DNA from 3 places in the Streptomyces sp. SAI-170 genome. Region 3 is predicted to be linked to each of the others. Evidence: predicted binding sites of a transcription regulator. Region 3 holds the regulator's gene; each other region holds the start of a gene.
What was found. Region 3 encodes HrcA, which represses chaperone genes, less so after heat shock. Its sites were predicted from a motif close to TTNGCACTCNGNNNNNCNGAGTGCNAA; they were not measured.

Region 1 (9,701 bases), 1.0 Mb from region 3:
ACCGTACGCGGCTGACGGTCGTGCCCTTAGGGGCGCGGGGAACTGCGCGACCAGCCCACGACGGCCCGCGGTCGCATGCGAGGGGAACGGCCCACGACCTCAGGGGCGCGGGGAACTGCGCGATCAGCCTGCGGCGGCCCGCGGTCGCATACGGCGGGAAAGGGACGGGGCGCTGTTCAGTGGGTCAGGGCGTTCAGTTGGTCCAGGAACCACTGGGCCGGAGGCAGGGCGGTGGCGGAGGCGGCGAGTCTCTTGGTGCGTTCGGCGCGTTCGGCCGGGGGCATGGTGAGGGCGTCGTGGAGGGCGTGGGCCGTGCCCACGATGTCGTACGGGTTGACCCCCAGCGCGTCCTCGCCGAGTTCCTCGTAGGCGCCGGCCTCTCGGGAGAGGACGAGTGCGCAGCCCTGGTCGGAGACGACGGGGACCTCCTTGGCGACGAGGTTCATGCCGTCGCGGATGGGGTTGACGAGGGCGACGTCGGCGAGGCGGTAGGCGGCGAGGGAGCGGGCGAAGTCGTCCTGGACGTGGAGGACGACCGGGGTCCAGGTGGGGGTGCCGTAGGAGGTGTTGATCTCGTCGGCGAGGCGCTGGACGTCTGCCGTGTAGTCGCGGTAGACGGCGAGGTCCTGGCGGGAGGGGTAGGCGAAGGCGACGTGGACGACCTGTTCGCGCCACTCGGGGTGGATGTCGAGGAGGTGGCGGTAGGCCAGGAGGCCTCGGACGATGTTCTTCGAGAGTTCGGTGCGGTCCACTCGGACGATGGTGCGGCGGCCTTCGCCGATCTCCGTGCGGAGGGACGTCATGCGGTCCTGCACGTCCTGGCGGTGGGCGCGTTCGCGCAGGAAGTCCGCGTCGGCGCCGAGGCCGTGGACGCCGATCCGGGTGTCGCCCAGGCCGCCGGCGAATTCTTCGCAGCAGGCGGTGAAGGCGTTCGCCCAGCGGTGGGTGAGGAAGCCGAGGCGGTCCGCGCCGAGCATGCCCTTCAGGAGCTGGGCGGAGATGTCGTCCGGGAGCATGCGGAAGTACTCGGGCGGGGCCCACGGGGTGTGGGAGAAGTGGCCGATGCGCAGGTCGGGGCGCAGGGCGCGGAGGAGGCCGGGGACCAGGGCGAGGTGGTAGTCCTGGACGATCACTGCCGCGCCCTGGGCGGCCTCGGCGGCGAGCGCTTCCGCGAAGGCCCGGTTGTAGGTCTCGTAGGAACTCCACTGGCGGCGGAAGTCCTCGTCGAAGACCGGTTCCAGTGGGGTCTGGTACAGCATGTGGTGGACGAACCAGAGGACCGAGTTGGCGATGCCGTTGTAGGCGTCGGCGTGGACGTCGGCCGGGATGTCCAGCATGCGGACGCCCGGCTCGCCCTCGCCGCGGCGGACGGCCTCGCGGTCGCTGTCGGACAGGGCAGAGCAGACCCAGAGGGCGCCGGCGTCCGGGCCGATGGCGGAGAGGCCGGAGACCAGTCCGCCGCCGCCGCGTCTGGCGTGCAGCGCGCCGTCCTCGCGCAGTTCGTACGAGACCGGGCCGCGGTTGGACGCGACCAGCACCTGTGCACCGTGCGTGGAAGCCATAGCCCTCAACCTAGCCCGGCCCGGAAACGCTCAAACGCGCGTATCAGCCGGATACGGAGAGTTCGGGCGTCATGCGACCTTGCGTGACGCGTACTCTGCGATCTCCAGCATCGGCGGGCGCTCCTCGGTGTCCACGGAGTAGGTGCGGGCCTCGAAGCCGTCCTCGCCCCGTTCGAACTGGGTGAGGGCGGGGCGGATGAGGTGACCGCGGGCGAGGCGGAGCTGGGCCGTGCGGTAGATCGCCGCCGCCATGCGGCCGAGGGCCTGGCCGTCCTGGTGGCGGTGTTTGCGGACTCCGACGTCCACCTGGGCGAGTGCGTCGAGGCCGACGAGGTGCAGCGAGTCGACCAGCATGCCCAGCTCCACGCCGTAGCCGACGGGGAAGGGGAGCTGTTCGAGGAGGCTGCGGCGGGCCGCGTACTCGCCGCCCAGGGGCTGGACGAAGCCGGCGAGCTGGGGCCAGTGCATGTTGAGCAGGGGGCGGGCCATCAGCTCGGTGACGCGGCCGCCCTGGCCCTGGGCGCCGGCCAGGGGGCGGTCGTACATGCCCTTGACCAGGTCGACGTCGGGGTCGGTGAGCAGGGGGCCGACGATGCCGGAGACGAAGTCCGAGGAGAACTCCTTCAGGTCGGCGTCGATGAAGCACACGATGTCCCCGCTGGTGACGAGGAGCGAGCGCCAGAGCACTTCGCCCTTGCCGGGGACGGACGGGATGCGGGGGAGGATGTCGTCCCGGTGGACGACCTTGGCGCCCGCCGCCGCGGCGACCTCCGCGGTGCGGTCGGTGGAGGCCGAGTCGACCACGACTATCTCGTCGACGAGGGGGACCTGGTTCATCAGGTCGTGGCGGATGATCGCGACGATGTCGCCGACCGTCTCCTCCTCGTTGAGCGCGGGCAGCACGACGGAGACCGTCTGGCCGGTCGCGCGCTTCGCGGCCAGGATCTGGTGGAGCGGGCGGTCGGTGACGGACCAGGAGCGAGTGGTCAGCCAGCGCTCGACTTCTTCCAGCACAGCCTGCGGCTCCTCTGCGTTCTCTCGGCGAGGGGGTCGGAAGTGATCCATCTCGCGGTTCGGACGGCTATCTCAACTGTCCTGGCCTTCGGTTACAGTCTTGAACAACGCTGATGACCATCGCATGTCGGGGGTCCTCCGCGTGGACAACTCCATACCGCTCATCCAGAGGGGCAGAGGGATACGGCCCGATGAAGCCCCGGCAACCCTCCAGTCGGTTCTCCTGACATTCGTGCAGCGAGGCTCCCGGCTAGGGAAGGTGCCAAATCCGTCTCACGGCGAGATGCGTCGTGAGGAAGATGAGGAGAAAGGGCCTCGCCTCACATGGCTGCGCAGACTGTTGCAACCTCCACCGATTCCACCGTCGACCTCGGGCCGGCCGCCGCGCTGAGCTGTCGCGAGTGCGGGCACCAGGTGCCCCTCGGACCCCTCTTCGCCTGCGAGGAGTGCTTCGGGCCGCTGGAGATCGCGTACGACTTCTCCTCCTACGACGCCGAAGAGCTGCGCAAGCGGATCGAGGCCGGCCCCGCGAACATCTGGCGGTACGCGCCGCTGCTGCCGGTGCCCGCCGACGTGGCCGAGAAGCCCAACCTGAACCCCGGCTGGACCAAGCTCGTGCAGGCCGACAACCTGGCGCGCGAGCTGGGCGTGACCGGCGGGCTGTTCATCAAGGACGACTCCGGCAACCCGACGCACTCGTTCAAGGACCGGGTCGTGGCGCAGGCCCTCGAGGCCGCTCGTGCCTTCGGGTTCACCACCCTCTCGTGCTCCTCCACCGGCAACCTGGCCGGCGCGGTGGGCGCCGCCGCCGCTCGTGCCGGCTTCCGGTCGTGCGTGTTCATCCCGCACGACCTGGAGCAGGGCAAGGTCGTCATGGCCGCGGTCTACGGCGGCGAACTCGTCGGCATCGAGGGCAACTACGACGACGTCAACCGCTTCTGCTCCGAGCTCATCGGCGACCCGGCGGGCGAGGGCTGGGGCTTCGTCAACGTCAACCTGCGCCCGTACTACGCGGAAGGGTCCAAGACCCTCGCGTACGAGATCTGCGAGCAGCTCGGCTGGCGGCTGCCCGACCAGATCGTGGTGCCCATCGCCTCGGGTTCGCAGCTGACGAAGATCGACAAGGGGCTCCAGGAGCTGATCAAGCTCGGGCTCGTCGAGGACAAGCCGTACAAGATCTTCGGTGCGCAGGCCGAGGGCTGCTCGCCGGTGTCCACCGCCTTCAAGGCCGGGCACGACGTGGTGCGCCCGCAGAAGCCGGACACCATCGCCAAGTCGCTGGCCATCGGCAACCCGGCCGACGGGCCGTACGTCCTGGACATCGCGCGCCGTACCGGCGGTTCGGTGGAGGACGTGACCGACGAGCAGATCGTCGACGCGATCAAGCTGCTCGCCCGGACCGAGGGCATCTTCGCCGAGACGGCCGGCGGTGTGACCGTCGGTGTGACGAAGAAGCTGATCGACAGCGGTGTTCTCGACCCCTCGCTGACCACCGTCGTCCTCAACACGGGTGACGGTCTGAAGACCCTCGACGCGGTGGCCGGTACCGGTCTGACCGCCACCATCCGCCCCAACCTGGACTCCTTCCGAGAGGCTGGCCTCGCATGAGCGTGACCGTCCGCATCCCCACCATCCTGCGCACCTACACCGGCGGTCAGGCCGAGGTTCCCGCCCAGGGCGCGAACCTCGCCGAGGTCATCGCCGACCTGGAGAAGAACCACACGGGCATCGCCGCCCGGGTGCTCGACGACCAGGGCAAGCTGCGCCGGTTCGTGAACGTGTACGTCAACGACGACGACGTGCGCTTCGAGCAGGGGCTGGAGACCGCGACCCCGGACGGGGCCGGCGTCTCCATCATTCCGGCGGTCGCCGGCGGCTGAGACCCGCCCGCCCATTACCTTCGGTAAGGGTGGTCACCGAGAGTTCATCGAATTGCCCCCTCCGTGAGAGAAGCGGAGGGGGCAATTCTGCATGGTTGAGCACGGTAGAGTTGGGGAAGCCCGCCGCCTCCGTATGCCGGGTGCATATGAAGTCCGCTCGAGGATCCGTCGAGAACCGACGAGAAGCAGCCAAAGTGCCCGGCGGTTTTGCGCCTTTCGCTCCTTATGTGCGGCCCGACTTGCCCTGAAACAGGGTGAATTCTTGGCAAACTCCCGAACGCCTGCGTCCTGAATTCTCGTCCGATTGACCTGTTGCAGACGGCAGTTGGACAGATACATTCAGCCGCGGTCGACGCGTTCCGGCGCACGCCCCCGGCCAATGGGGGGTGAGGTCTGACCCGGGTCCGCGAAGTGTGGATCTGTGCAAGGGCCAGTAATAGGGGAGTTAGGCATGGCTCAGGGCACCGTCAAGTGGTTCAACGCGGAGAAGGGGTACGGCTTCATCGCGGTCGACGGTGGTGCGGACGTCTTCGTCCACTACAGCGCGATTCAGATGGACGGGTACCGCACCCTGGAAGAAGGCCAGCGAGTCGATTTCGAGATCTCGCAGGGCCAGAAGGGGCCGCAGGCGGACATGGTCCGGCTGGCGACCAGCTGAAGCACGCGTCGACTCACTGCGCGACGTTCTTCTTCGAAGGGCCCGCACCTCCCGGGGTGCGGGCCCTTCGTCCTGCCCGCGGCCGCTCGTGCCGCCGGTGTCCCGCCCGCCGCTGTTCGCGTCCGGCTGAGCGCCCCGCCCGATCCCCGAGAGCCGCTTGCACTCGCAGGGGGCGAGTGCTAATCATTGCGTTAGCACTCTGAAGGTGAGAGTGACAACGAAGGACCGGGTCGGTGAGGCCGCAGGCCAAGTGGGGCAAGGAACCACGGGGCAGGCAGGCCGTCCGTCGCGGGCGCGGGCGCGGTCCGAAGGAATCACCCCCAGTCCTGGAGGGACCACTTCACATGGCCAAGATCATCGCGTTCGACGAGGAGGCGCGGCGCGGCCTCGAGCGCGGCATGAACCAGCTCGCGGACGCCGTCAAGGTGACGCTCGGCCCCAAGGGTCGCAACGTCGTCCTCGAGAAGAAGTGGGGCGCCCCCACGATCACCAACGATGGTGTCTCCATCGCCAAGGAGATCGAGCTCGAGGACCCGTACGAGAAGATCGGCGCCGAGCTGGTCAAGGAAGTCGCCAAGAAGACGGACGACGTCGCCGGCGACGGTACGACCACCGCCACCGTTCTCGCCCAGGCGCTGGTGCGCGAGGGTCTGCGCAACGTGGCCGCCGGTGCCAACCCGATGGCTCTCAAGCGCGGTATCGAGAAGGCCGTCGAGGCCGTCTCCGGTGCGCTGCTCGACCAGGCCAAGGAGGTCGAGACCAAGGAGCAGATCGCCTCCACCGCCTCCATCTCCGCCGCCGACACGCAGATCGGCGAGCTCATCGCCGAGGCGATGGACAAGGTCGGCAAGGAAGGCGTCATCACCGTCGAGGAGTCGCAGACCTTCGGTCTGGAGCTCGAGCTCACCGAGGGCATGCGCTTCGACAAGGGCTACATCTCCGCCTACTTCGCGACCGACATGGAGCGTATGGAGGCGGTGCTCGAGGACCCGTACATCCTCATCGCCAACTCCAAGATCTCCTCGGTCAAGGACCTGCTCCCGCTCCTGGAGAAGGTCATGCAGTCGGGCAAGCCGCTGCTGATCATCGCCGAGGACGTCGAGGGCGAGGCCCTGTCGACCCTGGTCGTCAACAAGATCCGCGGCACCTTCAAGTCCGTCGCCGTCAAGGCCCCGGGCTTCGGTGACCGCCGCAAGGCCATGCTCGGCGACATCGCCATCCTCACGGGCGGCGAGGTCATCTCCGAGGAGGTCGGCCTCAAGCTGGAGAACGCGACCCTGGACCTCCTGGGCCGCGCCCGCAAGGTCGTCATCACCAAGGACGAGACCACCATCGTCGACGGCGCCGGCTCCTCGGAGCAGGTGGGCGGCCGCGTGAACCAGATCCGCGCCGAGATCGAGAACAGCGACTCCGACTACGACCGCGAGAAGCTCCAGGAGCGCCTGGCGAAGCTCGCGGGCGGCGTGGCCGTCATCAAGGCCGGTGCCGCCACCGAGGTGGAGCTCAAGGAGCGCAAGCACCGCATCGAGGACGCCGTCCGCAACGCGAAGGCGGCCGTCGAGGAGGGCATCGTCGCCGGTGGTGGCGTGGCCCTGCTCCAGGCCTCCCAGGTCTTCGAGAAGCTGGAGCTCGAGGGTGACGAGGCGACCGGCGCCAACGCCGTGAAGCTCGCGCTGGAGGCCCCGCTGAAGCAGATCGCCGCCAACGGTGGTCTCGAGGGTGGCGTCATCGTCGAGAAGGTGCGCAACCTTCCCGTCGGCCACGGCCTCAACGCCGCGACCGGTGAGTACGTCGACATGATCGCCGAGGGCATCATCGACCCGGCGAAGGTGACCCGCTCTGCCCTGCAGAACGCCGCCTCCATCGCCGCGCTGTTCCTGACCACCGAGGCCGTCATCGCCGACAAGCCGGAGAAGGCCGCCGCGCCGGCCGGCGGCGGCATGCCGGGCGGTGACATGGACTTCTGATCCTTCCGAGGATCAGCGGCAGTCCTGCGCAAGAGGGCGGCACTCCCTGTCTCTGACAGGGGGTGCCGCCCTTCGGCGTGTCCGGGGTCATAGGCAGGTACTTAAGAACCTGCAAGAATGCGCACTCACATACCGACCGGTTTCACCGGTGCACGACCTGAGGAGCCTCTACGTGAGCGTCACCGAGTCCCCCGCCTCCCGCGCCGCCGCGGTGCTGTCCCGGCCGATCACGCTGAACGGCCTCACCGTCCCCAACCGGATCGTGATGGCCCCGATGACCCGCATGTTCTCCCCGGGCGGCATACCGGGTGAGGACGTGCGCTCCTACTACGCCCGCCGCGCCGCGGCCGGCGTCGGCCTGATCGTCACCGAGGGCACCTACGTCGGCCACGAGTCGGCCGGCAACAGCCGCCGCGTCCCGCGCTTCCACGGCGAGGAGCAGCTGGCGGGCTGGGCGAAGGTCGCCGAGGACGTGCACGCGGCCGGCGGCACGATCGTCCCGCAGCTGTGGCACATCGGCATGGTCCGCAACCAGGGCGACGGCCCGTTCCCCGACGCCCCCGCCATGGGCCCCTCCGGCCTGGTCACCGCGGGCGCCGAGCCCACCGGCAAGGCCATGACCCAGCAGGACCTGGACGACGTCATCGCCGCCTTCGCGCGGGCCGCCGCCGACGCCGAGCGCATCGGCTTCGACGGGGTGGAGATCCACGGCGCCCACGGTTACCTCGTCGACCAGTTCCTGTGGGCCGGCACCAACCGCCGTACCGACGCCTACGGCGGTGACGCTGTGGCCCGCACCAAGTTCGCCGCCGAGATCGTCGCCGCGGTGCGGGAGGCCGTCTCCCCCGAGTTCCCCGTCATCTTCCGCTACTCGCAGTGGAAGCAGCAGGACTACACCGCCCGCCTCGCCGAGACGCCCGAGGAGCTGGAGGCCGTCCTCACCCCGCTCGCGGCGGCCGGCGTCGACGTCTTCCACGCCTCCACCCGGCGCTACTGGCTCCCCGAGTTCGACGGCTCCGACCTGAACCTGGCCGGCTGGACGAAGAAGCTCACCGGCAAGCAGGTCATCTCCGTCGGCTCGGTCGGCCTCGACGGCGACTTCATGGGTGCCTTCGTGGGCGAGGGCGCGCCGCTCGGCAGCATCGACAACCTCCTGGACCGGATGGAGTCCGACGAGTTCGACATGGTCGCCGTCGGCCGCGCGCTGCTCCAGGACCCGGAGTGGGCGGCCAAGGTGCTCGCCGACCGGACGGCCGAGCTCAAGCCGTACGACGCCGCCGCGCTGAAGACCCTCAGCTGACCGTCACAGGCTGCCGTTCAGCGGCTCGATGTCGACGCGGACCGGGGTGCCCCAGACGCGGAGCACCTCGTAGTCGGTGAACTCGTGGACGAGCCGGTACGCCATCGCGGCCCGGGGGCCGCGCCGCTGGGCCGCGAGGTAGAGCTCCGCCTCGCGGCGGTCCCGCCGGGGCGTGCCGCACAGCTGCCACTCCTGGCCGTTCCACAGCTCCGGCAGCCATCGCTGCTGGGGCTGTGGCCGGTCGCCGCGCACCCCATACCTGGACGGCGCGTTCTCCGCGGGCCGGGACGCGGCCGGACCGTTGATCTCGGCGCGCCGGGCCGCCCTGCGCCGCGTCTCGCACAGCAGGCACAGGTCGGGCGCCGCGCTGTCGACCGGCCCGTTCGGGTGCTCGGCACAGCGCGTGGCGGGTGCCGCCGTGCCGATGCCCTCCTCCAGCAGGTCCAGGGCCCGCCGCAGATCCCCCTTCACCTCGTGCAGCCTGGCGTCGGGCGTGTCGGCGGTCAGCGCCTCCCCGTGCTCCCCGAGGAGACGCAGGGCACGGCCGAGAGCGGTGAGCTGGGCGTGGTTCATGTTGTCCCAGGATAGGACGTGCCGCCGATGAGTTTCCGGTGGCTTCCCGGTCTGAGTCCTGGAGACGACTTCAGGAGGAACCACATGAGTCAGTTGCTGCGTGTCCAGAATTTCTGCGTCTCGGCGGACGGCTTCGCGACCGGGGAGGGGCAGAGCCTGGAGAGGCCGTTCGGGCATGCCGACCCGTCGCCGATGTTCTCGTGGGCCGGGGCCACCGCGAGCTGGCCCAACCGGACCGACCCCGGGGGGAGCCGGGGCCTCGACGACTACTTCACGCGTGACTTCGCCCGGAACATCGGGGCCGAGATCATGGGGCGCAACAAGTTCGGGCCCCAGCGGGGTCCGTGGCAGGACCACGAGTGGAAGGGGTGGTGGGGCGACGAGCCTCCGTTCCGTACGCCGGTGTTCGTGATGACGCACTATCCACGGCCCTCGTTCACCCTGTCCGACACCACCTTCCACTTCGTCGAAGGTGATCCGCTCACCGTGCTGCGGCTGGCCCGGGAGGCCGCGCAGGGCAAGGACGTGCGGCTCGGCGGCGGGGCCACCACCGTGCGGGAGTTCCTGGAGGCCGACCTCGTCGACACGCTGCACGTGGCCGTCTCCCCGGGCGTGAAACTCGGCGCGGGCGTACGGCTCTGGGAGTCTCCCGACGAGCTCCTCGACCGCTTCCACCTGGAGGTCGTGCCCAGCCCCAGCGGGGTCACGCACCATCTGTTCTGGCGGAAGTGAGCGCGGTACGCAGGT
Region 2 (9,701 bases), 2.2 Mb from region 3:
GCGGATGCGGGCGGGCGAGCGCGTGATGCTGCGCAGCTTCCCGCAGGACAACTACGGGGGCGCCTGGCAGCGGCGGTTCTCCGGCGGCGACGACTCCTTCGACGTGCTGGAACTGCGGGCGGCGCGACACCTGCGGCCCTCCGCCGGACTTCCGCAAAGCCTGGGTGTCTTGGAGACACCGGACGGGTCGGACGCGGTGCGGGGACGCTACTTCGACCTGAAGCGGTCCGGGATCAACGGACGGTCGATGGACATGGGCCGCGTCGACGAGACGGTCACGCGTGGGACGACGGAGGTGTGGACGGTCCGCAACAGCAACGGCATGCCGCACAACTTCCATGTGCACGACGTGCAGTTCCGGGTCCTGGAGGTGGACGGCGAGGCGCCCCCGCCAGCGCTGCGCGGCCCGAAGGACACCGTGTTCGTCCCGCACGGGACGGTCATGAAGCTGGCTCTGCGCTTCACCGGGCCGGCCGATCCCGGGACGCCGTACATGTACCACTGCCACCTGCTGTACCACGAAGACGAGGGCATGATGGGCCAGTTCGTGGTGGTGGAGAAGGGCGGAGCGGCGACGGGCGGCGGCCACATACCCGCCGGGCCGAGGCACGCGCACCGCCACTGACAGGGTCACGACCAGGGCCATGCCCAGGACCGTGATCAGAGCCAGGGGCAGGCCCATGGCCAGGACCATGACCGCGCCGGACGCAGGCCGGGCAGGCGGTGTGCAGGGAAGCCGTACGGGCGGTGTGCACGGAAGCCGTCGGGGCGGCGTGCGGGGAGCGGATCGCTCCGGTCCGGGCCATAACCTTGCGCCATGACAACGGCTCTGATTACGGGATCGACCGCGGGCATCGGTGCCGCCTTCGCACGGCGGCTGGCGGCGGACGGGCACGACCTCGTCCTGGTGGCGCGGGACGCGAAGCGGCTCGCCGAGCAGGCGACCGAACTGCACGACCGGCACGGCATCGAGGCGGAGGTGCTGGTCGCCGACCTGGCGACGGACACCGGCATCGACGCCGTCGCGGCCCGGCTGTCCGACCGGAAGCGGGCCGTCGACCTGCTGGTCAACAACGCCGGCTTCGGCAACAAGGGCCGCTTTCTCGATGTGTCCCTCGACGACGAGCTGCGGATGCTCAAGGTGCACTGCGAGGCGGTGCTCCGGCTGACGTCGGCGGCGACGGAGGCGATGCGGGAGCGGGGGCGCGGCGGCGTGGTGAACGTGGCCTCGGTCGCGGCGTTCGTGCCGCGCGGCACCTACGGCGCGTCCAAGGCGTGGGTCGTGCAGTTCACGCAGGGTGCGGCGCGTGATCTGGCGGGCAGCGGGGTGCGGTTGATGGCGCTGTGCCCGGGGTTCGTGCGCACGGAGTTCCACCAGCGGGCGGGGATGGGCACCGACAACATCCCCGGCTGGATGTGGCTCGACGCCGACAAGCTGGTCGCGTCGGCGCTGGCCGACCTGCGCCGGGGCAAGTCGCTGTCGATCCCGGACCCGCGGTACAAGGCGCTGATGGGAGTGGTGAAGGTGGTCCCGCGGGGGCTGCTGGGCGGGGTCACGTCCCGGACGGGGCGGAAGTACGGGCCACAGTAGGACGACCGGGTCGGTGCGATGGAGAATGGAGCTGTCCGGACGGACCCCACGGGGGGTCGGAGGCGGCGCCATGACGTTCGTACAGCTCATCGACTGCAAGACCAGCCGGTTCGAGGAGATGAACCGGCTCATGGACTCCTGGGTCGAGCAGACCAGGGGAAAGCGGACCGCGACGCACAATCTGATCGGCAAGGACCGGTCGGACGGGTCGCACTACATCGAGATCGTGGAGTTCCCGTCGTACGAGGAGGCGATGCGGAACTCGAACCTTCCGGAGACCGACAAGATCTTCCGCGAGATGGTCGCGCTCTGCGACGAGATGCCGGTGTTCACCGACCTGGACGTCGTACGGGACGAGCAGCTCTATGCGACGAATGTGCGGCGGCTGCTGGAGACGCTGGGGACGCGGGGCGAGCTCCCGCCGCTCGACGACCTGATCGCGGAGCACTACCACGACCACGACCCGGCCAATGAGCAGGACACCCTCGGGCGGGACAACATCCGGCGCGAGATGGACATGTGGCGCGGGGCGTTCGACTTCGCGTTCACGGTGGAGGACCTGATCGCCGAGGGCGACCGGGTGTGCGCGCGGTGGTTCTGGAAGGGCACCCACAAGGGTGACTTCCTGGGGATCGCGGCGACCGGCAGGGAGTGCAGCATGAGCGGCACGACCGTCTTCCGGTGCGGCGGCGACGGGAAGATCGTCGAGGCCTGGTGGGAGTACGACCGGCTGGGGCTGATGACGCAGCTCGGTGTGCTGGACCAGCTGGAGCTGTAGGGCGCCCGAGCAGCCGGAAGGCCCGGCACCCCCGAAGGGACGCCGGGCCTTGCGCGGTGACGCGGTGACGCGGTGCGTCAGTGAGCGTGGCCGTGGCTGTGACCACCGGCGGCCGGCTCCTCCTCTTCCTTCTTCTCGACGACCAGGGTCTCGGTCGTCAGGAGGAGGGAGGCGATGGAGGCGGCGTTCTCCAGGGCGGAGCGGGTGACCTTCACCGGGTCGATGACGCCCTGCTTGACCAGGTCGCCGTACTCGCCGGTGGCGGCGTTGAAGCCCTGGCCCTTGTCGAGCTCGGCGACCTTGGAGGTGATGACGTAGCCCTCGAGGCCGGCGTTCTCGGCGATCCAGCGCAGCGGCTCGACGGCGGCCTTGCGGACCACGGCGACACCGGTGGCCTCGTCGCCGGTCTTGCCGAGGTTGCCCTCGAGGACCTTGACGGCGTGGACCAGAGCGGAGCCACCACCGGAGACGATGCCCTCCTCGACCGCGGCGCGGGTCGCGGAGATGGCGTCCTCCAGACGGTGCTTCTTCTCCTTCAGCTCCACCTCGGTGGCGGCGCCGACCTTGATCACGCACACGCCGCCGGCCAGCTTCGCGAGGCGCTCCTGGAGCTTCTCGCGGTCCCAGTCGGAGTCGGTGTTCTCGATCTCGGCCTTGATCTGGGCGACGCGGCCCTGGACGTCGGCGGAGTTGCCGGCACCGTCGACGATCGTGGTGTCGTCCTTGGTGACGGTCACGCGGCGGGCGGAGCCCAGCACCTCGAGGCCGACCTGGTCGAGCTTGAGGCCGACCTCCTCGGAGATGACCGTGGCGCCGGTGAGGACGGCCATGTCCTGCAGCATCGCCTTGCGGCGGTCACCGAAGCCGGGGGCCTTGACCGCGACCGCGTTGAAGGTGCCGCGGATCTTGTTCACGACGAGGGTGGACAGGGCCTCGCCCTCGACGTCCTCGGCGATGATCAGCAGCGGCTTGGAGGCACCGGCCTGGATGACCTTCTCCAGCAGCGGCAGCAGGTCCTGGATGGAGGAGACCTTGCCCTGGTTGATGAGGATGTAGGGGTCCTCCAGGACGGCCTCCATGCGCTCCTGGTCCGTCACGAAGTACGGCGACAGGTAGCCCTTGTCGAAGGCCATGCCCTCGGTGAAGTCCAGCTCCAGACCGAAGGTGTTGGACTCCTCGACGGTGATGACACCGTCCTTGCCGACCTTGTCCATCGCCTCGGCGATGAGCTCGCCGACCTGCTGGTCCTGGGCGGACAGCGCGGCCACGGCGGCGATGTCGGACTTCTCGTCGATCGGACGGGCGGTCGCGAGGAGGTCCTCGGAGACGGCGGCGACGGCCGCGTCGATGCCCTTCTTCAGGGCGGCCGGGGAGGCACCGGCGGCGACGTTCTTCAGGCCCTCGCGGACGAGCGCCTGGGCCAGCACGGTGGCGGTGGTCGTACCGTCACCCGCGATGTCGTTGGTCTTGGTCGCCACCTCCTTCACCAGCTGGGCGCCGAGGTTCTCGTACGGGTCCTCGACCTCGACCTCACGGGCGATGGTCACACCGTCGTTGGTGATGGTGGGGGCGCCGAACTTCTTGTCGATGACGACGTTGCGGCCCTTGGGGCCGATCGTCACCTTGACCGTGTCGGCAAGCTTGTTGACGCCGCGCTCGAGGGCGCGACGGGCGTCCTCGTCGAACTTCAGGATCTTCGCCATGGCAGCGGGAGCCCTCTCGGAAAAGTCTGCGGTAAAGAAACTGCGCCCCGGGCGCCCGGCTTCTCATCGATCGCGGGGGCCAGGGGCGCAGTGGAAGCAAAGGTGCTTCAAAGGTGCTTCGGAAGAAGCGAGGTGACTTACTTCTCGATGATCGCGAGCACGTCGCGAGCCGAGAGGACGAGGTACTCCTCGCCGTTGTACTTCACCTCGGTGCCGCCGTACTTGCTGTAGAGGACGACGTCGCCGACGGAGACGTCGAGCGGAAGACGGTTGCCGTCCTCGAAGCGGCCCGGGCCCACGGCCAGGACGACGCCCTCCTGGGGCTTCTCCTTGGCAGTGTCCGGAATGACCAGGCCAGAGGCCGTGGTCTGCTCGGCGTCGAGCGGCTGGACCACGATGCGGTCCTCGAGCGGCTTGATGGCAACCTTGGAGCTGGCGGTCGTCACGATCCGACCTCCCCCTTCGGAGATCTCACGGGGTTAACTGTCTGAGGTGGCGACCAGGTGGATCCGTCGTCGCGGGTGCCGGACCTGCCCGTCGCGTTGTTGGCACTCTCCAGTGGGGAGTGCCAGAGCCGAGACTATGACCGCGATTAGCACTCGGTCAAGCGGAGTGCCAATTGCCGTGCGGCGCGGCGGATGCGGGCGGGGCTACAGGTAGTCCTCCAGCCTCCCCACCGTCAGTCCCTTGCGCTGGATCTCCCGCAGCACGGCGACCGTCCGGTCGCGCAGCGGCGGGGCGGTCGGGTCGTCGGCGGGCAGGGAGACGATCGCGCCCGGGGCCAGTCCCGCGGGGGCCCGGGTGCCGGTGACCGTGGCGCCCCAGCGGACGACCGCCGTGATGCCGCAGTCGGCGGCCGCCCTCAGCGTGGTGGCGTCGTACGCGCCGTAGGGCGGGCGGAAGAGGCGCGGGCGGACGCCGAAGCGGGCGTGCAGCTTCTCCTGCTGCCCGCAGATCGCGGCGCGCTGACCGGCGTACGGCAGGCCGTGCAGGTAGGTGTGGTCGAGCGTGTGGTTCTGCACGCTCGCGCCGACCGCGCGCAGCCGCGCGAAGTGGGCGTAGCCCGGTCCTACGACGCTGTCGGTGAGGAACAGGCTGACCGGCAGCCGCAGTTCTCGTACGAGGTCGACGAACCGGGGGTCCCGCTCGGCACCGTCGTCGTACGTCAGGAACACCACCCGGTCCCGGGTCCGCACCCGCGCGACGACCGGCAGCGCGCCGCCCTTGCGCCTGGAGCCCGCCGCGTCCGGCCGGTCGACCGGGTGCGGCGCGCGGGGCAGCGGCGCGGTGAGCCCCCATCGCCGGTACGCGGGCCGCGACCCGGTGGCAGCGGGCCGCCCGGCACTTTGCCGCGCGTCGGAGCGCGGGGCCCCGCTGCGGGGTGCTCCGGTGGGAGGTGCAGCCTCGCGGGAGGCCCCGGCGTGAGGGCCGCCGCGGTGAGGCGCTTCGGAGCGAGGCCCGGCGGCGTGGGGCACGGCGGAACGAGACCCGGCAGCGTGGGGCGCGGCGGCGTCGGTGTCCGGCCCGGTCGCGTGAGGCGCACCGGCGTCAGCGCGAGACGCGCCACCGGGCACCCGCGCGCGAGGCCCACCGGCGTCAGCGCGAGGCGTGCCACCAGGGACCCGCGGGCGAGGCTCACCGGCGTCGGATGTCCCACCTTCGCCGGAACGCCCACCCGCCCCTCTCCCCACACCCGCCCCTCCACCCGGGGTGCCACCCCCGTCCGCCCCCGCGCCGCCCCTCCCCGGCGCTCGGGCGTCCCCCTGCGCCTGGACGCCCGGTGTCTGGGGCAGCTGGGCCGCGTTGTGGTCCGGTCGTTCGACGGGGTCGACGGACCGGGCGCAGCCCGTCAGCAGGGCGGCCACGGTGAGCGTGCCCGCGATCAGCCGCCGCACCGTCACAGGTAGTCCTCCAGCCGGGCCACCGCGTAGCCCTCGTCCGTCACCTTCTTCAGGAACCGGCGGATCATGTCGGGCATGGTGCCCTTCCACTCCTCCCGCCCCCGGAAGTGGCTGAGGACGATGTCGCCGGGGTGGAGGCTCCGGTCCCACTCGCGGTACTCCCAGCGGTCGACGAAGACCTCCTCGTTCCACAGCGGGGCGTACTTCACGCCGCAGGCTTTGGCGGCACGCAGCGTGGCCTCGTTGTAGTTGCCGAAGGGCGGCCGGAAGAGGACGGGGCGCTTGCCGTAGCGCTTCTCGATCACGTCCTGCATGCCGCAGATCTCGCGCTTCTGGCCGGCGTAGGACAGGCCCGGCAGGTAGGGGTGGTGCAGGGTGTGGTTGTTCAGGGCCACGCCGCCGTCCTGCATCCGCTTGAAGTACCCGTAGTCCTGCTTCACCAGGAAGTCGCTGAGGAAGGCGGTGTACGGGATCTTCAGCTCGCTCATCATGCGCAGGAACGCCGGGTCCTTCTCGGCGCCGTCGTCGATGGTGAGGAAGACGACCTTCTGCCGGGTGGGGATCGTGGTGAAGACGGGCGGGAGGCCCAACTCCTCGTGTCCGTCGACCTCGAAGCCCTCGCGCGTGGTGATCACCGGCTTCTTCGCGGGCGGGGCCGGGGCACTGAGCGGCACCTTCTTCAGGCCCCAGCGTTTCGCGGCGGCCACGCGGGCCATGTGCTCGGCGCGCAGCCGCGTCGCGTAGGACTCCAGGGCGCGGGCCGGGGGCGCCTTGAGGATCGGCTGCTGCCCGGGGGCGGGAGCCGCCTCACCTCGCGAGACGCGCGAGCCTCCCGAGTCGCCCGAACCACCCGAGTCGCCCGAACCACCCGAGCCGCCCGAATCGCCGGAACCAACAAAACCACCGGAACCAACGAGACCGCCAAACCCCCCGGGCCCCCCAGGCCCCCCAGGCCCGCCGGAGCCCCCCGACCCACTCCCCTCCGCGCAGCCCGAGGCGACCGCGGCAGCCGCCAGCACGGCGAGCGCGGCCCTGGCCCGCAGACCGCGGACCCGGCCGAGCGAACCCCCAGCCCGCCACGCCCGACTTTTGTCATTTTGTACTACTAGTCTCATGGCGCCGGATCCTCGCAGTCCCCCGCCCCGAACCCCGCCCGACACCGCCACCGCGGGCACACCATCCACCGACTGGCCGACAATGACCCGGTGAACGACCTCGACGCCCTCCTCACCCCCGAAGGCCGCGCCCTCCTCGACGAGGTACGCGGCACCGACCCCGCGCAGGAGCTGGCCGTCGCCACCCGGCTGCGCCGCGAGCACCCGGCCGAGCTGGTCTCGGCCGCGCTCGGCCAGGCGCGGCTGCGGCAGCGGGCCGTGGCGAAGTTCGGGCCCGAGGACGCGGGGCGGATGTTCTTCACGCCCAACGGGGTCGAGCAGTCGACGCGGGCGAGCGTGGCGGCGTACCGCGCGGACAAGCTCAAGGGCCTCGGCGTCACCTCCGTCGCCGACCTGTGCTGCGGGATCGGCGGGGACGCGATCGCCCTGGCCCGCGCGGGCATCCGCGTCCTCGCCGTGGACCGCGACCCGCTGACCGCGCAGGCGGCCCGCGCCAACGCCGACGCGCTGGGGCTGGCCGACCTGATCGAGGTGCGCGAGGCGGATGTCACGGAGATCGACACGACCCCGTACGACGCCGTGTTCGTCGACCCCGCCCGGCGCGGCGGGCGCGGCCGGATCTTCGACCCGGAGGCCTACTCGCCGCCGCTGTCCTGGGCCGTGGGCGCGGCCGGCCGGGCCCGGCACGCGGCGCTGAAGATCGCCCCCGGCATCCCGCACGAGGCCGTCCCCGCCGACGCCGAGGCCGAGTGGATCTCGGACGGCGGCGATGTGAAGGAGGCCGTGCTGTGGTTCGGGACGGAGCCGGGCGCCGTCCGCGCGACCCTGCTGCCCGGCCCGCACACCCTGCGCGGCACCGGCCTGCCCAACCCGCCGGTCCGCCCCCTCGGCCGCTACCTCTACGAGCCCGACGGCGCGGTCATCCGTGCCCACCTGGTCGCCGAGGTCGCCGAGGCCCTCGACGGCGGCCTCCTCGACGAGACCATCGCCTACGTCACCTCCGACGCCCTGCGCCCCACCCCCTACGCCACCGCCTACGAGATCACCGACCAGCTCCCCTTCAACGTCAAGAAGCTCAAGGCGCTGTTGCGCGAGCGCGAGGTCGGCATCCTGACCGTCAAGAAGCGCGGCTCGGCCGTCGAGCCGGAGGAGCTGCGCAAGAAGGTCAAGCCGCAGGGCCCGAACGCGGCGACGGTGTTCCTCACGCGCGTGTCAGGCGCCCCGACCATGCTCATCGGCCGGCCCCTCTAGGCCCCTGGCCCTGGCCCTGGCCCAGCCCCTGGCCCGTCCAGGCCCTACGCTCCTTCCCGCGCGCGGCGCAGCAACAGCTCGCGCTCCTTGTCGTTGCGCGCCAGCCCCGCGGCCCGTTCGAACTCCGCGCGCGCCTCCGTCGTACGGCCGAGGCGGGTCAGCAGGTCGCCGCGGACGCTGGGGAGCAGGTGGTAGTCGCGCAGGGCGCCCTCGGCGGCGAGGGCGTCGACGATCGCGAGGGCCTCGGCGGGGCCGTCGGCCATGGAGACGGCCACCGCGCGGTTGAGCTCGACGACCGGGGACGGCACCCGGGCGGCGAGCAGGCCGTAGAGGGCGGCGATCCGGGGCCAGTCGGTGTCCTCGTACGTCGCGGCACGCGCGTGGCAGCCCGCGATCGCTGCCTGCAGGGCGTACGGACCGGCGGCGCCGCCCAGCTCGACGGCCCGCTCCAGGGCCGCGAAGCCGCGCCGGATCAGCAGCCGGTTCCACAGCCGCCGGTTCTGGTCGGCGAGCAGCACCGGCTCCCCGTCGGGCCCGGTCCGCGCCGCGGTCCGCGAGGCCTGGAACTCCAGCAGGGCGGCCAGGCCGTGCACTTCGGGTTCCTTCGGCATCAGCGCGGCCAGCACCCGGGCGAGCCGCAGCGCGTCCTCGCACAGCGCGGGGCGCAGCAGGTCGTCGCCCGCGGTGGCGGCGTACCCCTCGTTGAAGATCAGGTAGATGACCTCCAGCACCGAGCCGAGCCGGGCCGCCCGGTCCGTCCCGTACGGCACCTCGAAGGGCACCCCGGCCTTCGCGAGGGTCCGTTTCGCGCGCACGATCCGCTGGGCGAGCGTCGGCTCCGGGACCAGGAAGGCGCGGGCGATCTCGTCCGTGCGCAGCCCGCCGACGAGCCGCAGGGTCAGTGCCGTGCGGGCCTCGGCGGACAGCACCGGGTGGCAGGCGGTGAAGATCAGCCGCAGCACGTCGTCGTCGATGTCCCCGGGCCCCGACGGCTCGGGGTCGTGCACCACCCCGGACACCAGGGCCTCTCCGGGCAGCTCACGGCCGGCCTCGGCGAGCTTGCGCGCGTACGTCTCGCGCCGCCGGACCAGGTCGATGGCGCGGTGCTTGGCGGTGGCGGTCAGCCAGGCGCCCGGCCGGTCCGGGATGCCGGCCTCGGGCCACTGCTCCAGGGCGGCGACGAGCGCGTCCTGGGCGATCTCCTCGGCGATGCCGACGTCCCGGACGATCCGCGCCACACCGGCGATGATCCGGGCGGACTCCATCCGGAAGACGGTGTCGACCGTCTCCGCGACCGCGTCTGTGCCGTGTGCCGTCACACCTCACATGACAGCACACGGCACTGACAACGGCGGCCGTGCG
Region 3 (9,701 bases):
ATACGTCCGAAAGCTCGGGGAGTTGTCCATGAGGGCCATTCCGGTGCAACGGGAGACCGTTGCCTCCGCGCGACCCTCCGAGCTCCGTACGAAGCTGGCCGGAGGGCCGCCGGCGCCCGGGATCGCGCGAGCGCTGGCGCGGGCTGCCTTCCAGGAGTGGGTGCCCGACACGGAGCGGCTGGTCGGGGACGCGCTGGTGGTCGTCAGTGAGCTGGTCACCAACGCCGTCGTGCACGCCGGGACGGACGTCGAGCTGTACTGCCGGCTGGAGGACGGCTGCGGCGCCCTCGTCGTCGAGGTGACCGACCGGCATCCGGCCCGCCCGCCCCGCAGCACCACCCCGGAGGCGCAGGAGTACGGGCGGGGCCTGCGGCTGGTCGCGGGGCTCGCCGAGGCCTGGGGCGTCACCTACCGCAAGGGCGCCAAGACGGTGTGGGCGCGGCTGACGCCCGAGGACAGCGGAGGCTGTGCACCGGAGGGCGCCCTCGACGCGGCCGCGCTCCTCGCGCCGGAGGGCCGGTGCGCGGAGCACGACGGGGACTGGCTGGGACGCGGCGCGCTGTCCTTCCTCGCCGAGGCCTCCGACCTCCTCGCCGGGCAGCTCGACGAGAACCTGGTCGCCGCGCTCACCGGCCAGCTGCTCGTGCCGAGGCTCGCCGACTGGTGTGCGATCTGGCTTGAGGACGAGGCCACCGGACGCGGCTGGAGCGAGGGCGGCGGGCTGCCCGGACCCCGCCTCGGCCGGGTCTGGCACGGCCACGAGGACCGTATCGAGGAACTGCGCCGCGTCCTGGAGAAGGAACCGCCCCGCCCGACCGACGGCCTGCGCTCGGGCCCCGAGGCCTACCCCTGGCCCGCCGCCGCGCTCGCCCCCGGCGCCCCGCACGGCTCGGCGCTCGCCTACCGGCTGATCGCCGGCGGACGCCCGCTGGGCACCCTCGTCATCGGCCGCGCCGGCATCCTGCGCTTCCCCGACGAGATCACCGGCCTCGTCGAGGACCTCGCCCGCCGCGTCGCCCTCGCGATCGGCGCGGCCCGCCAGTACGCGCGCCAGGCCACCATCAGCGCCGTCCTCCAGCGCGGACTGCTGCCCGGCGCGGTCGCCCAGATCCCCGGGGTGCGCAGCGCGCTCGTCTACGAGCCGTGCGACAAGGGCGGCCCGAGCGGCGACTTCTACGACCTCTTCCCGGCCGGCCACGGCCGCTGGTGCTTCGCCGTCGGGGACGTCCAGGGCAAGGGCCCCGAGGCCGCCGTCGTCATCGGCCTGGCCCGGCCCTGGCTGCGGCTGCTGGCCCGCGAGGGCTACCGCGTCGCCGACGTCCTCGACCGCCTCAACCAGCTCCTCCTCGACGACGCCACCGAGGCCGCCGACGCCGCCGCCCGCGCCCTCGTCGGCCCCGGCGGGCCCGGCGACGGCCCGCAGACCCGCTTCCTGTCCCTGCTGTACGGCGAACTCGTGCCGTTGGAGGGCGGCGGGGTCCGCTGCACCCTGGCCTCCGCGGGCCACCCGCTGCCGCTGCTCCTCGGGGCGGACGGCAGCGTCCGTACGGCGGCACGGCCGCAGACCCTGCTCGGGGTCGTCGAGGACGAGACGTACACCAGCGAGACCTTCGAGCTGTGGCCCGGCGACAGTCTGCTGTGCGTCACGGACGGGGTCACCGAGCGGCGCGACGGCATCCGCCAGTTCGACGACGCCGACGGCCTCGCCACCGCCCTCGCCGGATGTGCCGGACTGGACGCCGAGCTGATCGCGGAACGCATCCGCCGGCTCGTGCACGACTTCGGCGGGCAGCCGCCGGAGGACGACCTGGCGCTGCTGGTGCTCCAGGCGGAATAGAGCCACCTCGGACATGGGGGACACTGGAAGACATGCCTTCCGCACTCCCCGACGGCGAGCCCGTCCCCGCCGACGGCGCGCTGCCCGCCTCCGCGCTCGCCGGCGCGGCCGACCGGCCCCTCGGCTTCTATCTGCACGTTCCGTACTGCGCGACCCGCTGCGGCTACTGCGACTTCAACACCTACACCGCGACCGAGCTGCGCGGCACGGGCGGGGTGCTGGCCTCCCGCGACAACTACGCCGAGACGCTGATCGACGAGATCCGCCTCGCGCGGAAGGTGCTGGGCGACGACCCGCGCGAGGTCCGTACCGTCTTCGTCGGCGGCGGCACGCCGACCCTGCTGGCCGCCGATGATCTCGTACGGATGCTGGGGGCCGTCCGCGACGAGTTCGGCCTGGCGCCCGACGCCGAGGTGACCACGGAGGCGAACCCGGAGTCGGTCGACCCGGCGTACCTGAGCACCCTGCGCGAGGGCGGCTTCAACCGCATCTCCTTCGGCATGCAGAGCGCCAGGCAGCACGTCCTGAAGATCCTGGACCGCACCCATACGCCGGGACGCCCCGAGGCATGCGTGGCGGAGGCGCGCGCGGCCGGCTTCGAGCACGTCAACCTCGACCTGATCTACGGCACCCCGGGCGAGTCGGACGACGACTGGCGGGCCTCGCTGGAGGCGGCGCTCGGCGCCGGCCCCGACCACATCAGCGCGTACGCCCTGATCGTCGAGGAGGGCACCCAGCTCGCGCGCCGCATCCGCCGGGGCGAGGTCCCGATGACCGACGACGACGTCCACGCGGACCGGTACCTCATCGCCGAGGAAATGCTCGGGCAGGCGGGCTTCGACTGGTACGAGGTCTCCAACTGGGCCACCTCGGACGCGGGCCGCTGCCTGCACAACGAGCTGTACTGGCGCGGCGCCGACTGGTGGGGCGCGGGGCCGGGCGCCCACTCGCACGTGGGCGGGGTGCGCTGGTGGAACGTCAAGCATCCGGGGGCGTACGCGGCGGCACTGGCGGAGGGGCGCTCGCCGGGGGCGGGGCGTGAGCTGCTGTCCGAGGAGGACCGGCGGGTGGAGCGGATTCTGCTGGAGCTGCGGCTGCGGGAGGGGGTGCCGCTGTCGCTGCTGCGGGAGGAGGGGCTTGCGGCTTCGCGGCGGGCGCTTTCGGAGGGGCTGCTCCAGGAGGGGCCGTACGAGGAGGGGCGTGCGGTGTTGACGCTGCGGGGGCGGTTGCTGGCGGATGCGGTGGTGCGGGATCTGGTGGACTGATCACTCCGGCGAGTGAATACCTCCGGAACGCCGGTTCGGTCCCTAACCTGGTTCGTAGGCTGCCGCCGTAATTGACGGTGGCGGATACCGGAGGGCTGCGGAGATGACCGCTGTGGACGACCGACCGATGACCACCGGCATGGTGAAGATCTTCGACGAACTCGAACCTCCTGAGGGCGTCAAGATGGAGCTCCTCCGGGGGGTGATCGTGATGATGGCCGGCCCAGATCTGGTGCACAACCTGATCGTGCTGCACGCCCAGCGGCAGATCCCTATGGACCGCTGGTATCCCATCCAGACGCAGGACGTCGACATCGTCGGCGAGGAGAGCGTGCTCGTCCCGGATTTGGTTGTCGCGGCGCCGGATGTACTGCCCACGTCAGGGCATCTTTTGCCATCAGTGCTGGTTACGGCGGTGGTCGAGGTCGTCTCCAAGTCCAGCGTCCATCAGGACTACGTCGTCAAGCGCTCGATCTACGCCGCCGGCAAGATCCCCGCCTACCTCATCCTCGACCCGATCATGGCGCACTGCGTCCTGCTGACGAAGCCCGCAGGCGACGGTGATGACGCCGACTACCGCAGCCAGGAGATCATCAAGTTCGGCGACCCAGTCCCGCTGGAGATTCTGGGAGTCGAACTGGACACCAGCGAATTCGGAACGTTCCCCAACGTCAGGCCGCACCGCTACCCGTGACGAAGTCGATCAGCTCCTCCACCCGCCCCAGCAGCGCCGGTTCCAGGTCCTTGTAGGACCCCACCCGCTTCAGGATCGCCTGCCACACCGCGCCCGTGTTGTCCGACGGCCAGCCCAGCGCCCGGCACACGCCCGTCTTCCAGTCCTGCCCGTGAGGCACCCGCGGCCACGCCTCGATCCCCAGCGACGACGGCTTCACCGCCTCCCAGATGTCGATGTACGGGTGGCCCACCACCAGGGCGTGCTCACTCGTCACCGACTGGGCGATGCGCCACTCCTTCGAGCCCGGGACCAGGTGGTCCACCAGGACGCCCAGTCGCGCGTCCGGGCCGGGGGCGAAGTCGTCGACGATCCTCGGCAGGTCGTCCACGCCCTCCAGGTACTCCACCACCACGCCCTCGACGCGCAGGTCGTCGCCCCAGACCTTCTCGACCAGCTCGGCGTCGTGCCGGCCCTCGACGTAGATGCGGCCGGCGCGGGCCACGCGGGCCCGGGCGCCGGGCACCGCGACCGAGCCGGATGCCGTACGGGTGGGACGTACAGGAGAACCAGCCGCAGGCCGCACCAGCGTCACCACCCGGCCCTCCAGCAGGAAGCCCCGCGGTTCCAGGGGGAAGACGCGGTGCTTGCCGAAGCGGTCCTCCAGGGTGACCGTGCCCGCCTCGCAGCGGATCACCGCGCCGCAGAAGCCGGTGCCGGGCTCCTCGACGACCAGACCGGGCTCGGCCGGGACCTCAGGGACGGGCTGCGGCTTCTTCCAGGGAGGGGTCAGGTCGGCGGAGTACTGGCGCATTCGGATGACGATAGGAACAAGCCCCCGCGCCTTCAGGGCGACACGCCGAAACGGGACGCCAGCTCGTCCCGCTGACGTCGTACGAAGCCGGCGTCGACCACCGCTCCGTGACCGGGTACGTACAGCGCGTCCTCGCCGCCGAGGGCCAGCAGGCGGTCCAGGGCGTCGGGCCAGCGGGACGGCACCGCGTCGGAGCCCGCCTGGGGTTCGCCGGACTCCTCGACCAGGTCGCCGCAGAACACCACCTCGGGGGAGCCGGGGACCAGGACGGCGAGGTCATGGGCGGTGTGGCCGGGGCCGACGTTGGCCAGCAGGACCTGGCGGCCGCCGCCGAGGTCCAGCGTCCACTCGCCGGAGACATGATGGCCGGGCGCGATCAACGCCTCCGCCGCCTCCGTGGCCGCCTCCTCGTCCAGGCCGTTGCCGATCGCGTCCGCGCGCAGCTCCTCGCGGGCGTGCCGGGACGTCAGCGCCGCGGCCACGCCGACCGCGCCGTACACCTCGGCGTCCGACAGCGCCGCAGCCCCGAAGACATGATCGAAATGGGGGTGGGTCAGCGCGAGATGGGTCACACGGCCGCCGGACAGCCACTCGGCGCGGGCCCGCAGCTCCGACCCCTCCCGAAGGCTCGAACCCGCATCGATCAGCAGCGCGTTGCCCTCCCCGACGACCAGCCCGGCCGTGCAGTCCCAGCCCGGCAGGCGGCACCGGCCGACCCCGGCCGCCAGCCGCTCCCACCCCAGCTCTTCCCAAGTCACCGTCATACGGCGACGCTAGCGGTGGCACCGTCACCTGGCGCGGCGGTGCGGTACCTGCCTTGCCGGAAGCCCGCCCGACCGCCGTACACTGGGCCGGTAAGGCTGGCACTCGAATGCTCAGAGTGCCAGGGGAAGCGCCGAGGTGACGACTTCTGGAGGTGTGCGCATGCTCAGTGAACGAAGGCTCCAGGTGCTGCGTGCCATCGTCCAGGACTATGTCGGCACCGAGGAGCCGGTCGGTTCCAAGGCGCTCACCGAGCGGCACAGCCTGGGCGTGTCCCCGGCGACCGTGCGCAACGACATGGCGGCCCTGGAGGACGAGGGCTACATCGCGCAGCCGCACACCAGCGCCGGGCGCATCCCGACCGACAAGGGCTACCGGCTCTTCGTCGACAAGCTCGCCGAGGTCAAGCCGCTCACCGCGCCGGAGCGGCGCGCCATCCAGAACTTCCTCGACGGCGCCGTCGACCTCGACGACGTCGTGGCCCGCACGGTGCGGCTGCTCGCGCAGCTCACCCGGCAGGTGGCCGTCGTGCAGTACCCGTCGCTGACCCGGTCCACGGTCCGGCACGTGGAGCTGCTGTCGATGGCCCCGGCCCGGGTGATGCTGGTGCTGATCACCGACACCGGCCGGGTCGAGCAGCGGATGGTCGACTGCCCGGCGCCGTTCGGCGAGGCCTCGCTCGCGGATCTGCGGGCGCGGCTGAACAGCCGGGTCGCGGGCCGTCGCTTCACGGACGTGCCGCAGCTGGTGCAGGATCTGCCGGAGGCCTTCGAGCCGGAGGACCGCGGCACGGTCCACACGGTGCTCTCCACCCTCCTGGAGACACTCGTCGAACAGACGGAGGAGCGGTTGATGATCGGCGGCACCGCCAATCTGACCCGCTTCGGACATGACTTCCCCCTCACCATCCGCCCCGTCCTGGAGGCCCTGGAGGAGCAGGTCGTGCTCCTCAAACTCCTGGGCGAGGCGGGTGATTCGGGCATGACCGTGCGCATCGGTCACGAGAACGCCTACGAGGGACTCAACTCCACGTCGGTGGTGTCGGTCGGCTACGGTTCGGGCGGCGAGGCAGTCGCCAAGCTCGGCGTGGTCGGACCGACCCGCATGGATTACCCGGGAACGATGGGAGCGGTACGCGCAGTGGCACGGTACGTCGGACAGATCCTGGCGGAGTCGTAAGTGGCCACGGACTACTACGCCGTTCTCGGCGTGCGCCGCGACGCGTCGCAGGAAGAGATCAAGAAGGCCTTCCGTCGGCTCGCTCGCGAGCTGCACCCGGACGTCAACCCCGATCCGAAGACCCAAGAGCGGTTCAAGGAGATCAACGCCGCCTACGAGGTGCTGTCGGACCCGCAGAAGAAGCAGGTCTACGACCTCGGCGGCGACCCGCTCTCGCAGTCCGGCGGCGCCGGCGCGGGCGGCTTCGGGGCGGGCGGCTTCGGCAACTTCTCCGACATCATGGACGCCTTCTTCGGTACGGCGTCCCAGCGCGGGCCGAGGTCGCGTACGCGGCGCGGCCAGGACGCGATGATCCGGATCGAGGTCGAGCTGGACGAGGCGGCCTTCGGCACGACCAAGGACATCCAGGTCGACACGGCCATCGTCTGCAACACCTGCAACGGCGAGGGCGCCGCGCCCGGCACCTCGGCGCAGACGTGTGACATGTGCCGCGGCCGCGGTGAGGTCTCGCAGGTCACCCGGTCCTTCCTGGGCCAGGTCATGACCTCGCGGCCCTGCCCGCAGTGCCAGGGCTTCGGCACCGTCGTGCCGACCCCGTGCCCCGAGTGCGCGGGTGACGGCCGGGTCCGCTCCCGGCGCACCCTCACGGTCAAGATCCCGGCCGGTGTGGACAACGGCACGCGTATTCAGCTCGCGGGCGAGGGCGAGGTCGGCCCCGGCGGTGGTCCCGCCGGTGACCTCTACGTCGAGATCCACGAGCTGCCGCACCCGATGTTCCAGCGGCGCGGCGACGACCTGCACTGCACGGTGACCATCCCGATGACGGCGGCGGCCCTCGGCACCAAGGTGCCGCTGGAGACGCTCGACGGCATGGAGGAGGTCGACATCCGGCCCGGCACGCAGTCCGGCCAGTCGATCCCGCTGCACGGGCGCGGTGTCACCCACCTGCGGGGCGGCGGTCGAGGCGACCTGATCGTCCACGTCGAGGTCCAGACCCCGGGCAAGCTCGACCCGGAGCAGGAACGCCTGCTGCGCGAGCTGGCCAAGCTCCGCGGCGAGGAAAGGCCTACCGGGCAGTTCCAACCTGGGCAGCAGGGGCTTTTCTCGCGGCTGAAGGATGCCTTCAACGGGCGCTGACGCGAGCTGGGCCTCCTGCTGGAGGCCCGGGAAATGTTGGCTTATGCCAAGGGGAAGGGCCGATTCGGACTTGTTCGGAGGACGTGACAACATGCGGTCATGTCCTCCGCGCTGACCGGTCTCCTCCCCTGTCCGATCGTGCAGGCCCCCATGGCGGGCGGCGTCTCCGTGCCGAAGCTCGCCGCTGCCGTGTGCGAGGCCGGCGGGCTGGGGTTCCTGGCCGCCGGGTACAAGACGGCCGACGGCATGTACCAGGAGATCAAGCAGCTGCGGAGCCTGACCTCCCGCCCCTTCGGGGTGAACCTCTTCATGCCGCACCCCGAGTACGCGGACCCCGCGGCCGTCGGCGTCTACGCCCACCAGCTCGCCGGCGAGGCCGCCTGGTACGAGACCGAGCTGGGCGACCCCGACAGCGGCCGCGACGACGGCTACGACGCCAAGCTGGCCGTCCTGCTGGGCAACCCCGTGCCGGCGGTCTCCTTCCACTTCGGCGTGCCCACCCCCGAGGCGCTGCAGGCCCTGCGCCGCGCCGGGACGGTCACCCTGGTCACCGCGACCTGCGTCGACGAGGCGCGTGCGGCGGAGCAGGCCGGTGCCGACGCGGTGATCGTGCAGGGCGTCGAGGCCGGCGGACACCAGGGCACGCACCGGGACCTGTCCGAGACCGACGGGACCGGCATCGGGCTGCTCTCCCTCCTCGCGCAGATCCGCGAGGCCGTGTCCCTGCCGCTCGTCGCCGCGGGCGGCATCATGCGCGGCAGCCAGATCGCCGCCGTCCTCGCCGCGGGCGCGAGCGCCGCCCAGCTCGGCACCGCGTTCCTCGCCACCGACGAGTCCGGCGCGCACGCCCTGCACAAGCAGGCCCTGACCAACCCGCTGTTCGTGCGCACCGAGCTGACGCGGGCGTTCTCCGGCCGCCCGGCACGCGGCCTGGTGAACCGTTTCCTGCGCGAGCACGGCCCGTACGCGCCCGCCGCCTACCCCGACGTCCACCACCTCACCGCGCCGCTGCGCAAGGCGGCCGCGAAGGCGGGCGACGCCCAGGGCATGGCGCTGTGGGCGGGGCAGGGGCACCGGATGGCGCGCGCGATGCCCGCCGGGCAGCTGGTGGAGGTGCTGATGGGCGAACTGGCCGCCGCCCGCACAACGTTGTCGAACCTGCCGGCGCAAGGAGGTGCCCTCTGATGACGGCTCCGGTGTTCGTGGTCGAGCAAATCGATCGCGGCGGGCCCCAGTTCGTGCTCGACGGCCCCGAGGGACGGCACGCCGTCTCCGTGAAGCGGCTGCGGCCCGGCGAGGACGTCGTCCTCACCGACGGGCGCGGGCGCTGGGCGGAGGGCGTGGTCAGGGCCGCCGAGGGCAAGGACCGGCTGGTGGTGGACCTCGGCGCGGTCGAGGAGGAGCCCGAGCCGCAGCCCCGCATCACGGTCGTGCAGGCCCTGCCGAAGGGCGACCGCGGTGAACTCGCCGTGGAGACCATGACGGAGACCGGCGTCGACGCGATCGTCCCGTGGGCCGCGTCCCGCTGCATCACGCAGTGGAAGGGCGAGCGCGGTCTGAAGGCCCTCGCCAAGTGGCGGGCCACCGCACGGGAGGCGGGCAAGCAGTCCCGCCGGGTGCGCTTCCCGGAGGTCGCGGACGCCGCGAGCAGCAAACAGGTTGCCGCACTTCTCGCCAAAGCCGACTTCGCCGCCGTACTCCACGAGAGCGGTGAGGAGCCCCTCGCCACGGTCGAACTGCCCACCGAGGGCGAGATCGTGCTGGTCGTCGGCCCCGAAGGGGGCGTGTCCCCGGAGGAGTTGGCGCTGTTCGCGGAGGCGGGCGCGAAGCCGTACGTCCTCGGGCGTACCGTGCTGCGTACCTCGACCGCGGGGACCGCGGCGGTGGCCCTGCTGCTCGGGCGCACCGGCCGCTGGTCCTGAACGACGTCCTGAACCTCAGGGGGAGCACGCCATGGAACTCGCACAGGTCCGGCTGCTGGTCACCGACTTCGCCGCCTGCTACCGCTTCTACGCCGATGTCCTCGGCCTCAAG

Region 1: the regulator HrcA is predicted to act here: its motif matches at 5,306-5,332, upstream of groL (chaperonin GroEL).
Region 2: the regulator HrcA is predicted to act here: its motif matches at 4,665-4,691, upstream of groES (co-chaperone GroES).

The regions. Positions count from the first base shown of each region.
Region 1 is NZ_JBMGQD010000001.1:4,638,177-4,647,877, forward strand. Features, by position in the region: gene RKD23_RS20790 (alpha,alpha-trehalose-phosphate synthase (UDP-forming)) at 177-1,562, opposite strand; gene RKD23_RS20795 (glucosyl-3-phosphoglycerate synthase) at 1,632-2,576, opposite strand; SAM riboswitch class I at 2,735-2,882, shown strand; gene thrC (threonine synthase) at 2,901-4,184, shown strand; gene RKD23_RS20805 (MoaD/ThiS family protein) at 4,181-4,456, shown strand; gene RKD23_RS20810 (cold-shock protein) at 4,908-5,114, shown strand; gene groL (chaperonin GroEL) at 5,459-7,081, shown strand; gene RKD23_RS20820 (NADH:flavin oxidoreductase) at 7,254-8,381, shown strand; gene RKD23_RS20825 (hypothetical protein) at 8,385-8,954, opposite strand; gene RKD23_RS20830 (dihydrofolate reductase family protein) at 9,039-9,686, shown strand; gene murQ (N-acetylmuramic acid 6-phosphate etherase) at 9,658-9,701, opposite strand, start outside.
Region 2 is NZ_JBMGQD010000001.1:3,406,681-3,416,381, forward strand. Features, by position in the region: gene RKD23_RS14990 (multicopper oxidase family protein) at 1-625, shown strand, start outside; gene RKD23_RS14995 (SDR family NAD(P)-dependent oxidoreductase) at 818-1,591, shown strand; gene RKD23_RS15000 (ester cyclase) at 1,662-2,369, shown strand; gene groL (chaperonin GroEL) at 2,447-4,072, opposite strand; gene groES (co-chaperone GroES) at 4,210-4,518, opposite strand; gene RKD23_RS15015 (polysaccharide deacetylase family protein) at 4,723-5,547, opposite strand; gene RKD23_RS15020 (polysaccharide deacetylase family protein) at 5,970-6,992, opposite strand; gene RKD23_RS15025 (THUMP-like domain-containing protein) at 7,179-8,339, shown strand; gene RKD23_RS15030 (RNA polymerase sigma factor) at 8,384-9,604, opposite strand.
Region 3 is NZ_JBMGQD010000001.1:5,656,349-5,666,049, forward strand. Features, by position in the region: gene RKD23_RS25335 (SpoIIE family protein phosphatase) at 29-1,837, shown strand; gene hemW (radical SAM family heme chaperone HemW) at 1,870-3,102, shown strand; gene RKD23_RS25345 (Uma2 family endonuclease) at 3,206-3,796, shown strand; gene RKD23_RS25350 (DUF3097 domain-containing protein) at 3,774-4,589, opposite strand; gene RKD23_RS25355 (MBL fold metallo-hydrolase) at 4,622-5,353, opposite strand; gene hrcA (heat-inducible transcriptional repressor HrcA) at 5,514-6,530, shown strand; gene dnaJ (molecular chaperone DnaJ) at 6,531-7,667, shown strand; gene RKD23_RS25370 (nitronate monooxygenase) at 7,767-8,852, shown strand; gene RKD23_RS25375 (16S rRNA (uracil(1498)-N(3))-methyltransferase) at 8,852-9,589, shown strand; gene RKD23_RS25380 (VOC family protein) at 9,621-9,701, shown strand, end outside.